DNA from 2 places in the Nicoliella lavandulae genome. Region 1 is predicted to be linked to the other one. Evidence: predicted binding sites of a transcription regulator. Region 1 holds the regulator's gene; the other holds the start of a gene.
The links. The regulator LexA, encoded in region 1, represses DNA repair genes until DNA is damaged. The targets are predictions, from matches to a motif close to CNAACANNTGTTNG.

Region 1 (8,383 bases):
GGCCTTAATTAACTTTTTATTATCGACATCTTCAATTTTCAGTAATCGTCGAAACAGTAAAAAGATGACGCAAGAATATAACCAAAAGGTAAGCCAACTACAAGTTAAAATTAATACATTGGAAAAGAAGTTAAAGAATGCTAACCAAGCTAAGTCTGACCAAACGAATAAGCCAGAATAATAGAGAGGGATTAAATGATTGATTCAAAGTACGATTGGGAACTAAATGACACGATTAATGATCAGAATGAAGTTAAACAACTTGCAAATGAACTTAGTTTAAGTCCAATTATTGTAAATCTCTTATTTAACCGGGGTTATCATGATGCTGATTCGATTAATCAATTTTTAAATCCTGACCCAGCTAATCTAGGTGATCCATTTGCCATTCACGACATGGAAATCGGAATTGAACGAATTACTCAGGCCATTGAAAATAATGAACAAATTACAGTTTATGGTGATTATGACGCTGATGGACTAACTAGTACTGCCATTATGTATGAAACGTTAACTGAAATTGGGGCTAATGTTAATTACTACATTCCAAACCGCTTTGATGATGGATATGGACCTAATGTAGATGCTTTTGAACGCATTATCAATGATGGGACCACTTTGATCGTTACCGTTGACAATGGAGTCACCGGATTCGATGCGGTTGATTTTGCTAATCAACACAATTGTGATGTGGTAATTACTGATCACCATGAAATCGCAGAACGCGGGGTTCCTGATGCGTGTGCAGTAATACACGCTCGTTATCCGGATGATGAATATTCATTTGGTTATCTTTCTGGAGCTGGAATTGCCTTTAAAGTTGCTACTGCGCTATTAGATGAAATTCCTCAAGAATGTCTAGACCTAGTTACAATTGGGACGATTGCAGATTTAGTGTCATTAACTGGTGAAAACCGCATTTTGACTAAGTTTGGTTTTCAAGCCATCCAAAATACGGAGCGACCCGGCTTAAAGGACTTATTGGAAAACGCTAATTTAACTGGGAAACCAATTAATGAGCATAGCATTGGCTTTGGCATTGGTCCACGTTTAAATGCATTAGGTCGGATGGGGGATGCTAATGTTGGAGTGGAACTATTAACAACCATTGACGATGCTAAGGCGAAGCAATTAGCTGATTCAACTGAACAGCTAAATCATGATCGACGAAAGTTAGTTAGTGATATTTTTAAGGAAGCCTCAGAACAAGCTGAAACCCCTAAAAACCGTGCCAAAAATACGTTAATTGTCATGGGAACTAACTGGCATGAAGGGGTCGTTGGAATTGTTGCCAGTCGACTTGTCGATAAATACCATAAGCCATCAATTGTGTTAGATTTAAATCCAGAAACTGGAGTGGCTAAGGGCTCTGGAAGAAGTATTGAAGGCTTTAACATTTTTAAAGCAATTGAACCCGCTCGTGATTACATGGAAAAATTTGGTGGTCATGATATGGCAATTGGATTGTCAGTTGCGAAAGACCAAGTTCCGCAAGTAGCAGAAATGCTAGAAGCTAATTTTCATCGTCCAGCTAAGCAAACTACTAATAAACCCAAGTTATCTGTTGATGCTTTAATTAGTGTTGATCAAATTGATAATCAATTATATGAAGGGTTGAGCAAAATGGCCCCATTTGGAACTGATAATTTGCAACCACACTTTGAAGTTCATCCAGAAATGGTGACTAATGCTCAGACAATGGGGAGTAAGAAAACCCATCTCCGTTTTATAATGAAAGGCACTAAGCGGCGCTTAAATGCCGTTGCATTTGGAATGGCCAATGATATTGAAACGATTCACAATATGCCGAATGCAATTCAATTAGTTGGGTGTGTTGAAATGAATTCTTGGAACAACCGCCAAAGTTTACAATTCATGGTTAAGGATGTTCGTTCTGACGGAACTGAAATTGTTGACTTTAGAACGGATTCTATAAATGCCAGTATGTTCCAAGAAGATGGGACGTATGTTGTTTTTCATCGTAAGTTACTTGATAAGCTGCGTCCTTATATTAGTGAAAAAAGTAATATAATTTGGTATAATGACTTGTCGACAGAAATGCTATCTAACGTAGTTACGATTGTCGATTGTCCGGATACAATGGATGATTTAAAACAAATCACGCCGCTGTTAAGTAATTGCAAAGTCGTTTTATATTTATTTAAACCGCACTTTGTTCATATTAGCGGATTACCAACCAGAACCCAGTTTGGGATGCTATTTAAGCTATTAAGTTCCCAACCTCAGGTTCAAATCAATCAAAATTTAAATCAATTGGCGCAGCGCTTAAACGTTGATCGTAATCTGATCATCTTTATGGTTAAGGTATTTCAAGAACTTAATTTTGTATCAATTAATGAAGGGATTTTGACCATGGTCGATAACCCCAAAAAGCAGGATTTAATGTCCTCGAACGCTTATCATAAACGTCAATTACAATTGCAGTCCGAGCAACAACTATTACTATCCAATTCTGCTGATTTAGTTGAATTATTTAATGATCTAATTGGATGATAAAATGAAAGGAAGAATTACTTCATGGCATTAGATTTAAACGATTATATTGCCACTTATAATGATTTCCCAGAAAAGGGAATTGTATTTCGCGATATTTCACCATTACTTGAAGATGGTGATGCATATAAGCAAGCAACGGATGAAATCGTTCAATATGCACGCGACAAAAAGGTGGACATGATTGTTGGACCAGAAGCTCGTGGTTTTATCGTGGGTTGTCCAGTTGCTTATGATTTAGGAATTGGATTCGCACCAGCTCGTAAAAAAGGTAAATTGCCCGGCAAGACGGTGAAGGCTTCTTATGGTTTAGAATATGGGAAATCATCCCTATACCTTCATGAAGGGGCAATTAAACCCGGTCAACGAGTTCTAGTTACTGACGATTTATTAGCTACCGGTGGTACCATCGGGGCTACGATTGAATTAGTAGAAGATCTTGGTGGAATTGTTGTTGGGACCGCCTTCTTAATTGAATTAGAAGAATTGCATGGTCGTGATAATATAAAGGGTTATGATATTTTAAGTCTGCTTAAATACTAATTTATAGCATTAATGGTATTTACAATTTTTTGACAAATTGATATAATGCCATTATGTGCTTATGGAGAGTTGGCAGAGCGGTAATGCATCGGACTCGAAATCCGACGAACCGATTAATCTCGGCGGGCAGGTTCGACTCCTGTACTCTCCTTAATAAAAAGGGCCTCAGAATGCTGATTTCTGGGGCCCTTTTTATTAGATTAAATTGATTTTGTGTTAATTTAATTGTCATTATCTATGAATAGCTATAAAATGATAGTTACGGATAAAGAATTGAGGCTATGATTTATGAAGGGTAAAAAATGGATATTCCTTTTTTCAGCCGTAGGACTTTTAATAGTATTTCTAATTGGATTTGGGTATCATAATCAGTCGAATCAAAAAAGAATTGGGATGAATTTAGACTGTGCCCGAATGTATAATTCACCTAGACTAATTAAGAAATACATCTTGGCGATTCAAAGGGGACACGGCAATTATATTCAATTGCACTTAACTGATAACCAACGTTTTGGCATCGAAAATGAAACGATTGGTCAAACATTGCAAAACGCCTATAAAAAAGGTGATATTTACTATAATAAGGATACTCACAAGGCATTCTTATCTAAGCAACAGTTAGTAGATATCGTAAGGTATGGGATGCGTCATCATGTTGAAGTGGTGCCTGAAATTGATGTTCCTGGACATTCTAAGGCAATGCTTAAATTATTGGCACAAACGCCCAAGTATAAAAAAGAAATTAAATCGTTAATGAGTTTTGATGATGAAATGTATTATCAAAAACCAGCCACTTTAAAAATTGCTAAACAAATTATTGGTGAATATACTTCGCTAGTGCCAAAGGGAAACTATATTAGTACCGGTGGTGATGAAATTGCGATCAATACGCACAAAGATGATTTAGCTATCGTTAAATTTGATAACGCATTGAACCGGTTCTTAAACCAACGGGGATTGAAGATGGCAATTTGGAATGATAGTATCCGAAAGGCTGTTTTAAATCAATATGACAAAAATATTTTAATTAATTTTTGGAGTTTAAGTGGTCAAACTGCTGATACGGAAGATTATAATGCAAATATTAAATATCGGGCGACCCTTCCTGAAATTAATAAAGCAGGGTTAAAAACAATTAACTGTAATGATTACTTTACATACATTATTGCAGACCCTACTAGCTATGGAAAACACAATATGCAAGAATGGGAAGACGATTTAAAGAAATGGAAACCAACGATGTGGAATGAGGATAGTTACAAGGACAAGACAACTAGTAAGAACAACATTGGAACTTCTATTTCCATTTGGGGTGAATCACCTAAAGCTTATAATGCAAAACAGGTTTACCAAAAAACAATTGTGTATGTAAATAAATTCTTTAAACATTTGCATACCGTTAAATATATTTAAGATGAAATGAGGGGTTATGTTGAAAGTCGGAATTGACGATATCAGTTTTTACACACCTAACTTGGCATTACCAATGGATAAGTTGGCGCTGGCACGAAATGAAGATCCGAATAAATATCTGATTGGAATTGGTCAACAGATGCAATCAGTAATTCCAAATACCCAAGATGTGGTAACGATGGCAGCGAATGCAGCAATTGATATTATTAACGATGATAATCGTGAGCAAATTGACTTAGTGGTTTTTGGCACTGAAACAGGGGTTGATAATTCTAAGTCGGCCGCTATTTACTTACAAAAGCTATTAAATTTAAGTCCAAATGCACGGGCATTTGAAATAAAACAAGCTTGCTATGGGGCAACTGCAGGGCTTCAAATGGCACGTGACTATGTACAATTGCATCCTGATAAAAAAGCCCTGGTAATTGGTGCGGATGTAGCAAGATACGGATTGAACACTCCGGGTGAAGTTACCCAAGGTGGTGGTGCCGTTGCAATGATTGTGAGTGCTGATCCTAAGATAATATCGTTTAATGGGATTAGTACCTTTTATTCGAAGGATATTATGGATTTTTGGCGTCCACTTTATACGACTGAAGCCATTGTGGATGGCCATTATTCCAATGATGTTTACGTTAATTTCTTTCAAGAAACGTGGAATCAATATAAACAAAAAACATGGATTACATTAAATGATATGAGTGCAATGATCTTTCATTTACCGTATCCCAAAATGGGAATTAAAGGATTACGTTCAGTTTTACCAGAAGTAGATGAACAGCAACAAAATGATTTAAAAACCGCGTTTGGATTTGGTAGTCAATACAATAAGTTAGTTGGTAATCTATATACTGGTTCGTTATATTTAAGTTTATTATCCTTAATTGATAATGATCGACAATTAAAGCCAGGCGATTCAGTGGGATTATTCAGCTATGGTTCTGGTGCCCAGGGTGAGTTCTTTGTTGGCCAAATCGAAAGTGATTTTTATGATGAACAACGGGCGCAACGAATGCAAACAATGATTAATAATCGTCGGGTCGTTTCAGTTGATCAATATGAAGCCATTTTTAATGCATGGCCAGCAATTAAAGCGGGTGATTTAACGCTAACGCCCGCTAATGACAATGCTCAGTTTATATTTACCGGCGTTAAAAATAATCAACGCCAATACATTAATCGAAAGTAGGAATTTAAAATGAAAAAAATTTATTTAGCAGGTCCATTTTTTGATGAAGATCAAATTGCGCGAATTGAACGATTAGAAGAAGCATTAACCAATAACCCGACCGTTAAAAGTTTCTTTAGTCCTAGAACCGCTAATTTTCCAGATGAACAAATTGGTACATCAGCTTGGGGTAAGAAGGCTTACGACAAAGATATTAAGGAACTAGAAGCAAGTGATATGGTAGTAGCAGTTCTAGACTTTGTCGATGGACACGTTGATAGTGGAACGGCATTTGAAATTGGGTATGCAACTAAATTGGGTAAGCAAGTAGTAGCCCTTCATGAAAATGAAGGTACTGTGAACCTAATGATTTCCAATAGCATTGTGGCCTATTTAACAACTGCTGATGAAGTTCTCCAATACGATTTTGACAAAATAAAAACGATCCCGTATGAAGGACCGTTAATTTAAACAATATTAGGGCGATACAAACTAATGACCTTACCGATGATTGAAACATGGTCTAAAATAATCGGATTCATGGTATCATTTTCAGGCTGTAGGCGATAGTGCCCATTTTCTTTAAAGAAACGTTTGCAAGTAACTTCGTTATCATCGTTCATTGCAATCACAATTTCACCGTTTTCAGCGGTACTTTGTTTTTTAACAATGACTTGATCTTGATTCAAGATCCCAATATTGACCATACTATTTCCCTTAATGGTCAGCATAAATAATGAATCTGATAAATGCTTAAATTGGGGTGGAATTGGAAAATACTCGGTAGCATTTTCAATTGCTAAAATGGGGACCCCAGCAGCTACATCGCCAAGTAATGGCATTTCACTGTCGCTAGCATTTACATCTAATTCTTTCATCCCTAATTCAGTAATTTCAAGTGCTCTCGTTTTTGAAGGATTCTTTTTTAAGAATCCTTTTTTTTCGAGCCGATTAATATGACCGTAGACAGTTGAAGTTGATGATAGATTGACGCCCTCACAGATTTCACGTACCGTTGGTGGATAACCTTGTTTTTTAATTGAATGCCAAATGTATCTAAGAATCGCAATTTGTCTTGACTCAACTTTTGAAATTTTAATCCACCTCCTCACATAGTATATTACAAGCTATATTAGCATAAAACAGAAGGGGTGTAAAACAAATGTTCGGGTGCTTTTGTTTGAATATTATATCAAAAAAGTGTAATCTTATTATAAATATTAAATAACCGAGGAGGATTATTATGGCTGAAGATAAAGAACTAATGAAAATCATTCCTAGAATTAATGAATTAGCCCACAAAGCAAAGGCAGAAGGACTATCAGAATTAGAAAAAGTAGAACAAGGCAAGCTTCGGAAACAATACTTGAAGCGTTTTAAGGAAAACTTTAGATCACAAGTAGAAATGATGAAAGTTTATAATAAAGATGGTAAAGAAGTTACGCCTAAGAAGGTTCGTGATATCCAACGTGGTAAGGGTCTTCGTGACGATTAATGATTCATCTCTTTTAAATTACATGCTAATTGTGTAAAATTAGTATGTTAGATACTAGGAGGTGTAGTTATGGGTACTGGACTTTGGATTTTAATCGTGATTATTGCATTGATTGCTGGGGTTGCAATTGGTTTCTTTGCTGCTCGCAAGTACATGGAATCTTATCTAAAGAGCAATCCACCAATCAGTGAAGATCAATTAAGTGCAATGATGCAACAAATGGGACAAAAACCGTCTCAAAAGAAATTAAGACAAATGATGAACACGATGAAAAATCGCAGTTAATAAAAATAGCAACCAAATTAATTTGGCTGCTATTTTATTTTGCTTTTTTTGAAACGTCAACATATTTAAAGTCTGGATTGATTGATCGATCTAATTGGTCAAAACTAGCTTGCATTTCTTGTTCAAGTTTTTGTTCAGTTTCAGTATTGATTTTTAATTTACGGTCAACATAGATTGGATCACCAAATGAAACCGTAATTGGCTTGCGAGTAAATAGTTTTTTAAATGATAATGGTCCTTGATAGACCACTGGAACCATTGGCGTTCCAGATAGTTTAGCAATTAAAATAGCGCCAGCTTTTAAATCTTCTGAATGACGAGTGCCACTTGGAAAGATAACAATTGAAAGGTCTGTTTGCTTTAGTATTTTGACGGGATCTTTAATTACAGATGGTCCCGGATTATCACGGTCGACGGGGACTGCGTTTACTTTATTTAAGATATATCTTAAAATAAAATTGTTAAATAGTTCCTTTTTAGCTAAAAATGTGAATTTTTTAGGACTCGCCACAAGGGCAAAGACAATCATATCGAACCATGCGCGATGGGGACCAACTAAAATATAATTTCCATCAGGTAATTTGGCTTTATTTTTCACGTGAATGTTGCCATTAACCACTGCAAAGATAATTTTAGCAATGATTCTTAAAAATGAGTACATGTAATATTGCCTCCTAAATGAATATACATTAGCTATTATTCTATGAAATATATTTGATTGCAAGAAATTTTTATAATGGGGTTGAAAAACTTGAAAGTAGCTTTAAAAGATGATGAAAGAATTGATCAGTTATATAGTCAAGATATTAAAATTATTCAAAACCCAAACGTGTTTTCGTTTTCATTAGATGCAGTTTTATTGGCTGATTTTATTTCCGTATCCAAAAGTCCTAAAACTAAATTAGTGGATCTATGTGCTGGTAATGGAGCAGTAGGATTGTTTAGTGCTCATAAGACTAATGGGA
Region 2 (8,383 bases), 110 kb from region 1:
AAATCCCCCCGAATAATTATATCTTACACTACATATTATAAGTTTAAATAAATTGGCACTAATTGCAAACAATATGCTTCAGTGATCTTAATTATTCTTAGGGTACAAATTAACCAGCCCTAAGCTGAATCGAACCGCTTAAGACTGGTTAATAATGAAAATGGTTTTAATTATTCAAATGCTTCAGTTAATGGAGGCACCACTTGTTTCTTACGTGATACTACATCAGGTAGGTTCATAACGCCTTCATCGTTCAAACTACCATTAAATGCTTTTTCAACGGCAGTCTTAGGTTCACCAGTAACGATCAATGCAGAGTTACTGTCCAATACGTTAGTAACCAATACTAAGTAAAGGTCGAATCCATTAGCATCGGATGCCTTTTGCATTGCGGCTTTGATTTCATCAGTCCGCTTCAAAATATCTTGAAGGTCAACTACATTGATTTGGTCGATACGAACGTTCTTGCCACCCATTGTGAATGACTTAGCGTCTTGGTCAACTAATTCGTCAGCAGAACTAGCATCAACATTAGTACCAGCCTTAAGCATCTTGATACCGTAATCCTTGTAGTCAACATCAGCAATCTTAGCTAATGCTTCAACTGCCTTACGGTCAGTATCAGTAGTGGTTGGTGATTGAAGTAATAATGTATCTGAAATAATCGCAGATAACATTAAGCCCGCCACCTTAGCAGGAATTTCCACGTTTTCTGATAAGAATAACTTGTAAATGATCGTACTAGTACAACCTAGGGGTTCTTCTAACATGAAAAGTGGCTTTTCAGTTTCAAAGTTACCAACTTTATGGTGGTCAACAACGTGGGTGATCGTAAGGTCCTTAATGTCACTGACACTTTGTTGGGCTTCATTATGGTCAACTAACATCACGGAGTCTACTTCTGGCTTAGCAGCAGTAATTACCCGTGGGGCTGGTTCGTCAAAGTAGTCTAATACGAACTTAGTTTCATCATTTGGTTCGCCTAATGCAACGGCTTCAACATCGTAACCTAATTTAGTTTGTAAATATGCATATGCTTTTGCAGCATTGATTGCATCTGTATCTGGATTTTGGTGTCCGAAAATTAATTCTTTACTCATTATGATTGCTCCAATTCTATTAGATAATTTATAATGATGCTTCTATCTTATTTTATCACTTTTTGTATTTTAATTTAAAGCTTTTTGAATAGAAAGCGGTTGTCCCTCTGATTTAACATCGATGATAAACGACCCATTCGAGTATCGTTCACTCATCGGATGATCAGCTGGGACTACATCGTGGACCCGCCGATGATCAGTATAGATATGCAATGGTGCATTTAAATCAGTTTCACTAACGGTTACAAAACTAGTGATGGTGTGCGGATTGGCCTTTAGTGCCTTTAAGATAATTACGCCCCGCCGGCCCCGGCCAGCTAGTGGAATCTCATTAACAGGGAGGTTTTTATAGCCACCGCGTTGCGTAACGATTGCCATGATATCATCAGCTGTTGCTAACGTACAATTAGCAACTTGGTCATCGTCCTTTAAATCAATAGAGCGAACCCCAGTACTCTTTGCTCCACTAAATGAGACTTCTGACAACGCATATCGAGTAGCCAAGCCTTGTTGACTCGCAACAACTACTTCTAAGTTATCTACGTTCATACTTGGATCAATATATTCAACGTTCAATACGGATGCGCCTGGATGCTTCAGCTTTTCATAGACACTAGCATGACTCTTATAAGTCCGGCCTGGTAAGAGCTTTGCAAATTCAGTTAACTTCACATATCCATCACTAGTGGCGATCAAGTAACTACCAGTAGCCTTTAGGTTTTTGAACGCAAAGGTCTTGATGATCTTTTCATCATTGGCTAACCCAATGGTTTGTGAAATGTGTTCGCCGGTATCCTTCCACCGCGTATCCGTAATTTTGAACACGGGCCGGTAAATCAAATGCCCTAAATTAGTGAACATCATTAAGTGATCTCTAGTGTTCAACTTACGCATGAAGATGGGATGATCATCGGCTTTTAAACCGTTCTCATTGGCTTCAGAAGCCCGGTAAGAACGGATGCTACTGCGTTTGAGGTACCCATCATCACTAACTAAAACAACTACATCTTCGTCTGGCACCGTGACCTTAGTACTGATCTTAAGGTTTTCAATTTCAGCTTGAATGACACTTTGCCGAGGAGTAGCGTATTGTTTCTTAATGGATCTGAGTTCGTTTCTAAGCACTAGGTCGAGTTGCTTAGCATCCCCTAAAATCGTCTTGTAGTTATCAATACGCTTAGCTAATTCTTCAGCTTCCGTATTTAGTTGTGTAACGTCCGTATTAGTTAGGCGATAAAGTTGTAAGTTCACGATTGATTCCGCTTGTGCCCTTGAGAAATCGAATTGCTCAATTAAATTATCACGAGCAGCGGACTTATTGTTACTAGCCCGAATCGCCTTAATGACATCATCTAAAATGGACAACGCTTTGATCAATCCTTGTACAATCTCTTGTCTATCCAAGGCCTTGTCTAAATCAAATTGGGTCCGTTTTTTAACGACTAATCGTTGGAAATCCAGATATGATTTTAACGCATGTTTTAAAGATAGGCGTTCGGGACGCATATCATCAATGGCGACCATGTTGAAGTTATATGAAATCTGTAAGTCGGTGTTCTTGAAGAGATAGTTCAAGATCCCCTTAGCATCAACGTCGCGTTTTAATTCAATTGCGATCGATAGCCCGTTACGATCACTTTCATCGCGGACTTCAGCAATTCCTTCGATTTTCTTGGCAATTCGAATTTCATCGATTTGCTTTACTAACTGAAGCTTGTTCACTTCATATGGAATTTCAGTCACCCGAATTAACTTTTTATTGCCCCGTAATGTTTCTAATTCAGTTTTAGAACGGACTGCGATTCGACCTTTGCCCGTTTCATAGGCCTTCTTGATTTCATCGATTCCTTGAATGATTCCACCAGTGGGGAAATCAGGGCCCTTAACATATTTCATTAAATCGTCTAGGGATGCATCAGGGTGTTTTTGTAGTTCGATCACAGCATCAATAACTTCACCTAAGTTGTGCGGTGGAATTTCAGTGGCATATCCAGCTGAAATTCCAGTGGCCCCATTCACTAATAGGTTCGGGAAGCGGGCAGGCAGGACTACTGGTTCGTACTCAGTATCATCAAAGTTCAATACCCACTCTACGGTATCTTTATCAATATCGCTGAGCATTTCACCAGCGATTTTACTGAGCCGCGCTTCGGTATACCGCATTGCAGCAGGTGGATCACCATCCATTGACCCATTATTCCCGTGCATTTCAATCAATGGTTCTTTTAGCTTCCAGCCCTGACTCATCCGGACTAGGGCTTCATAGATCGAGCTATCACCGTGAGGATGAAAATTCCCCATGACATTTCCGACTGACTTAGCAGCCTTTCGGAATCCTTTATTGTAGGTGTTTCCATCTTTGTTCATTGCATAAAGGATCCGGCGTTGAACTGGTTTTAACCCATCACGAACGTCTGGTAACGCCCGTTCTTGAATGATTGATTTTGAGTAGCGGCTGAACCGTTCACTCATAATGTCTTCAAGCGTTAAACGTTCGATCGTTTGTCCATCTTTCAATTAAGTTGGCCTCCTTGGATTATTATTTAGCAGTGTTATCTAAGATACTCCCATCTTCTTCTAGGTTGAATTGAACGTTATTTTCGATCCAGTCCCGTCTAGGAGCTACCTTATCACCCATTAGCGTTGTCACGCGCCGTTCTGCTAGTTTGGCATCATCAATGTGCACTTGAATCAACGTTCGCGAACTAGGATCCATGGTCGTTTCCCATAGTTGATCGGCGTTCATTTCACCAAGTCCTTTGAACCGTTGTAAGCTATAAGGCTTTTTGAATTGCTTGGTTACCTTTTCCATTTCATCATTGGTCCAGGCATAGGCGATCTTGTCTTTTTTACCCACTTTCTTTTGCACCTTGTAAAGTGGTGGTAAGGCAATGTAGACCCGGCCAGCTTCGATCATTGGGCGCATGTACTTGTAAAAGAAGGTTAATAACAAAATTTGAATATGGGCCCCATCATCATCGGCATCGGTCATGATGATGATCTTGTCATAATTAGCATCTTGGATGTTGAAATCAGAGCCTACGCCAGCGCCCACGGTATAGATCATGGTGCTGATTTCCTCATTTTTCATAATGTCTGGTAACTTGGCCCGTTCGGTATTTAAGACCTTACCACGTAACGGTAAGATGGCTTGATGCTTACGATCCCGGCCCTGTTTAGCAGAACCACCGGCAGAATCCCCTTCGACTAAGAACAATTCATTCTTAGAAGCATCTTTTGATTGGGCAGGCGTTAGTTTGCCAGACAATAGCCGTTCTTTTTTACGTTTCTTATTACTACCACGACTTTCATCCCGGGCTTTCCGGGCTGCATCACGCGCTTGTTGGGCCCGTAAGGCTTTTTGGACTAGTTGTTGGGCGAACTCACCATTTTCCATGAGGAAGTAGCCTAAGTGTTCGCTCACGATACTATCTACGATCGAACGGGCCTCAGGTGTTCCTAACTTACCCTTAGTTTGACCTTCGAATTGAAGGAGTTCTTCTGGGATCTTCAGTGAAATGACGGCTGAGAGCCCTTCACGCACGTCACTACCGTCCAAGTTCTTATCCTTGCCCTTAATTAAGCCGACCTTTTTAGCATATTCATTGAATGCCTTAGTCCAAGCACTTCTAAAACCAGATTCATGGGTCCCCCCATCCTTGGTCCGCACGTTGTTAACAAAGGACAACGTATTTTCTGTATAACCGTCATTATATTGAGCAGCAACATCAACTTCAATCCCATCCTTTTGTCCGGAGAAGTTCATAACTGGTCCAATGGTGTGTTTACCCTCATTTAAATAGTCAACGAATTCCGCAATTCCTTGTTCAAAATGAAACTCATCATGTTTAGCGGGAGTCTTCCGTTCATCCGTTAAGGTGATTTTGATTCCCTTAAGCAGGAATGCCGACTCGCGTAACCGTTCTTTTAACGTGTCGTAGTTAAATACGGTGGTGGTAAAAATGGCTGGATCTGGTTTGAAGGTCACCGTAGTCCCACTGTGTTCCTTGGTCTTGCCAAGGTCTTTTAGGGTCCCTACTGGATGGCCACCGTTCTTGAACGTCTCAGTATACTTATGCCCGTCACGAACAATGGTAACTTCTAAGTTAGTCGATAGCGCATTTACCACACTCGACCCCACTCCGTGTAGTCCACCGGAGGTTTTGTACCCCCCGTTTTCAGAAAACTTACCCCCGGCATGTAATACCGTTAGGATAACTTCGGGCGTTGGTTTACCAGATGAATGCATTCCCACTGGCATCCCCCGTCCATGGTCAACAACAGTCAAACTATTATCGGGATGGATCGTCACATTAATTTCGTCACCATAGCCGGCTAATGCCTCATCAACGGCATTATCAACGATTTCATATACCAAGTGATGTAATCCGGTCCCATTAGTGGATCCAATGTACATCCCTGGTCGTTTACGAACGGCTTCTAGCCCCTCCAATACTTGAATGGAGGAATCATCATATTCTTGTTTTGATTTAGCCATTATGAGAAAACTCCTTTATCTTACAATCTACAATCTATATAATCATAACTTATTTATTTAACTTTGCAAATTTTTATTCGAACAAACGTTCTGATGGGATGTGGTATAATAATTGAGTAATTAAAACAAATTTAAAATACTAGCAGGATTTGATTAGTCGCTAGTAATCGATTTTACCATTTACTGGGGGTTTCTTTTTGAAAATTACAGTCCTATTAATAATAGCATACTTACTAGGTTCCATTCCGAGCGGAATTTGGATCGGTAAATCTTTTTTCAATGTTGACGTTAGAAAGCATGGTTCTGGTAACATTGGAACTACGAATACATTTCGGGTCCTAGGTCCCATTGCAGGCTCGATCGTTTTGTTCATGGACATTGCTAAGGGATCACTGGCTGCAGCATTGCCGTTGTTATTCAATATTAATTTTGGCAATATTCATTTGACCGAATTAATTTTTGGCTTGTTCGCAATCATTGGACATACCTTTTCCATCTTTGACCGCTTTAAGGGTGGTAAGGCGGTAGCCACTAGTGCCGGGATGCTTTTGACCTATAATCCAATTTTGTTCATCTTAGCGACATTAGTATTGATCTTAGTATTGTACTTAAGCAGTATGGTTAGTTTAGCTAGTTTGTGTACGTTCGTTTTCGTGACGATCGTAGCACTAGTTATCCATGATTATCTACTGGCGACCATCGCAATTATTCTAACCATCTTCGTGGCATACCGACACCGGCAAAATGTCGCTCGGATTATGCAGGGCAATGAGAACTTAGTCCACTTTGGGATTAAATATAAGCATCAACAAAATCAATAGTCAAAATAATTAAAGACGCTTACCAAATTGGTGAGCGTCTTTTTTACTAGTTAATAAACGGTGATGTCGTATTGAGCATTGTAATGCTCACCCGCAGCTAGCTTATCAATGGCCTTTTTGTGCTGCAATTGGCCATCAGCATTTACATCATCAGCAATCCCCCACCATGGTTCGATACACACGAATGGAGCATCCTTATCATACTGTGACCACAATCCAACGTACTTAGCATTGTTCGTCGTTAGTGTAACGCCATGCTCAAATTCATGGCGCTTAGCTTCAAAGGTAACTTTAACTGGTTGTTCATTTAAAGCTAAGATCACTGCATCGTCCTTAAAGAGGTCGCGTTCGATGGGCACTGGGGATGAAAAATCAATTAATTTTTCATCTTTGGCAGCACTTAATGAGTTCTCTAGTGGGATTCGATCGAACTGCTTAGCTGGATCAACACTGATTTGATAGTCATCAAAGGCATGTGTTGATGAAAGAGGGATGTTGAATGCGGGATGAGCGCCCACAGAAAAGAACATTTCACGTTGGTCATTATTAATCACTGTTAAGTTGACCCTAACGGTCTGTTGATCAAGGGTATATTTAACTAGCAATGTAAAATCAAATGGAAACATTGTTTTAGTTTCTGAATCAGCAGTTAATGCCATGGTAATAGAATCATCTGTTTGTTCATGTAACTTAAATTCCATATCACGAGCAAACCCATGTTGTCCTAATGAATACTTTTGACCATTATATTCATATTGGTCATTTTTTAGGCGACCAACGATTGGAAATAAAACGGGTGCATGCCGCCCCCAAAACCGACTGTCAGCTTGCCAAAGATATTCAATGCCATTGGCACCCTTAACACTGCTTAATTCAGCACCTTTCGAATTAACCTGAATTGTTAATTGACCATTTGATAAAGTGAATACCATGCTATCATCCTCATCTATACTTAGAATTATAAATCTATTCTAGCAAAAAAATCGGATTAAATCACTAAAATGGTTAATTAAAGGATGAATTGAGATAGATTTTGATCCTTGGCTAAGTGGCCGACCTTTTCTTCAACATAGTGTTCGGTAATGGTAATATCACCCATTTCCATGTCTGGGCCTTCAAATAATAGGTCTTCTAATAGTTTTTCTAAAATTGTGTGTAATCTTCTAGCTCCGATGTTTTGAACATCCCGGTTAACATTAAATGCAATTTCAGCGATTTTTTGGATTGATTCAATGGTGAAGGTCACCTTAATGTTATCAGTTCCAATCAGCGCAATGTATTGCTTAATCAAGGCATTATTAGGCTTAGTCAAGATATTGACAAAATCTTCTTTCGTCAATGAATCTAGTTCAACTCGAATTGGGAACCGCCCTTGTAATTCAGCAATTAAATCACTAGGCTTACTTTCAGCGAATGCACCGGAAGCAATGAATAACATGTGGCTAGTATCAACCAATCCATACTTAGTATTAACGTTGGATCCTTCAACGATTGGTAAAATATCTCTTTGAACTCCTTCACGAGATACTTCCCCCTTGTTCTTAGATTGACCTCCAACAATTTTATCAATTTCATCAATAAAAATGATTCCAGTATTTTGAGCGCGGTCAATGGCTTCACGATAAATATCAGCATCATTAACTAATTTTTCGGACTCTTCTCTGATCAATACATCCCGGGCTTCAGAAACCTTTAGATGAGCTTGAATTTTGCGCTTAGGCAACATGTTACCGAGCGTATCGTTTAAATCAATCCCCATTTGGCCTAGCATATTGTTTTGCTTAGAAACTGATTGTTTAGGATCGTCCATATCAATTGTAACCATTTTATCTTCTAGTTGGCCTAGTTCTAATTGCTTAAGGACTTGTGCTCGTTTAGCTTTAACTTCATCACTAACTGGTTCAGGTTTAGGTTGTTCTAAATTATCTGGCATTTGGCCCTTTTGTAATTTATTTAGCATGTCC

Region 2: the regulator LexA is predicted to act here: its motif matches at 5,677-5,690, upstream of parE (DNA topoisomerase IV subunit B).

The regions. Positions count from the first base shown of each region.
Region 1 is NZ_JAWMWH010000001.1:1,342,700-1,351,082, reverse strand. Features, by position in the region: gene R4146_RS06175 (LapA family protein) at 1-181, shown strand, start outside; gene recJ (single-stranded-DNA-specific exonuclease RecJ) at 196-2,514, shown strand; gene R4146_RS06165 (adenine phosphoribosyltransferase) at 2,539-3,057, shown strand; tRNA gene R4146_RS06160 (tRNA-Ser) at 3,121-3,208, shown strand; gene R4146_RS06155 (family 20 glycosylhydrolase) at 3,451-4,470, shown strand; gene R4146_RS06150 (hydroxymethylglutaryl-CoA synthase) at 4,490-5,659, shown strand; gene R4146_RS06145 (nucleoside 2-deoxyribosyltransferase) at 5,669-6,109, shown strand; gene lexA (transcriptional repressor LexA) at 6,106-6,732, opposite strand; gene R4146_RS06135 (DUF896 domain-containing protein) at 6,882-7,133, shown strand; gene R4146_RS06130 (YneF family protein) at 7,203-7,418, shown strand; gene R4146_RS06125 (lysophospholipid acyltransferase family protein) at 7,453-8,079, opposite strand; gene R4146_RS06120 (tRNA1(Val) (adenine(37)-N6)-methyltransferase) at 8,170-8,383, shown strand, end outside.
Region 2 is NZ_JAWMWH010000001.1:1,234,505-1,242,887, forward strand. Features, by position in the region: gene R4146_RS05645 (manganese-dependent inorganic pyrophosphatase) at 171-1,100, opposite strand; gene parC (DNA topoisomerase IV subunit A) at 1,170-3,617, opposite strand; gene parE (DNA topoisomerase IV subunit B) at 3,640-5,598, opposite strand; gene plsY (glycerol-3-phosphate 1-O-acyltransferase PlsY) at 5,796-6,419, shown strand; gene R4146_RS05665 (aldose 1-epimerase family protein) at 6,470-7,351, opposite strand; gene hslU (ATP-dependent protease ATPase subunit HslU) at 7,429-8,383, opposite strand, start outside.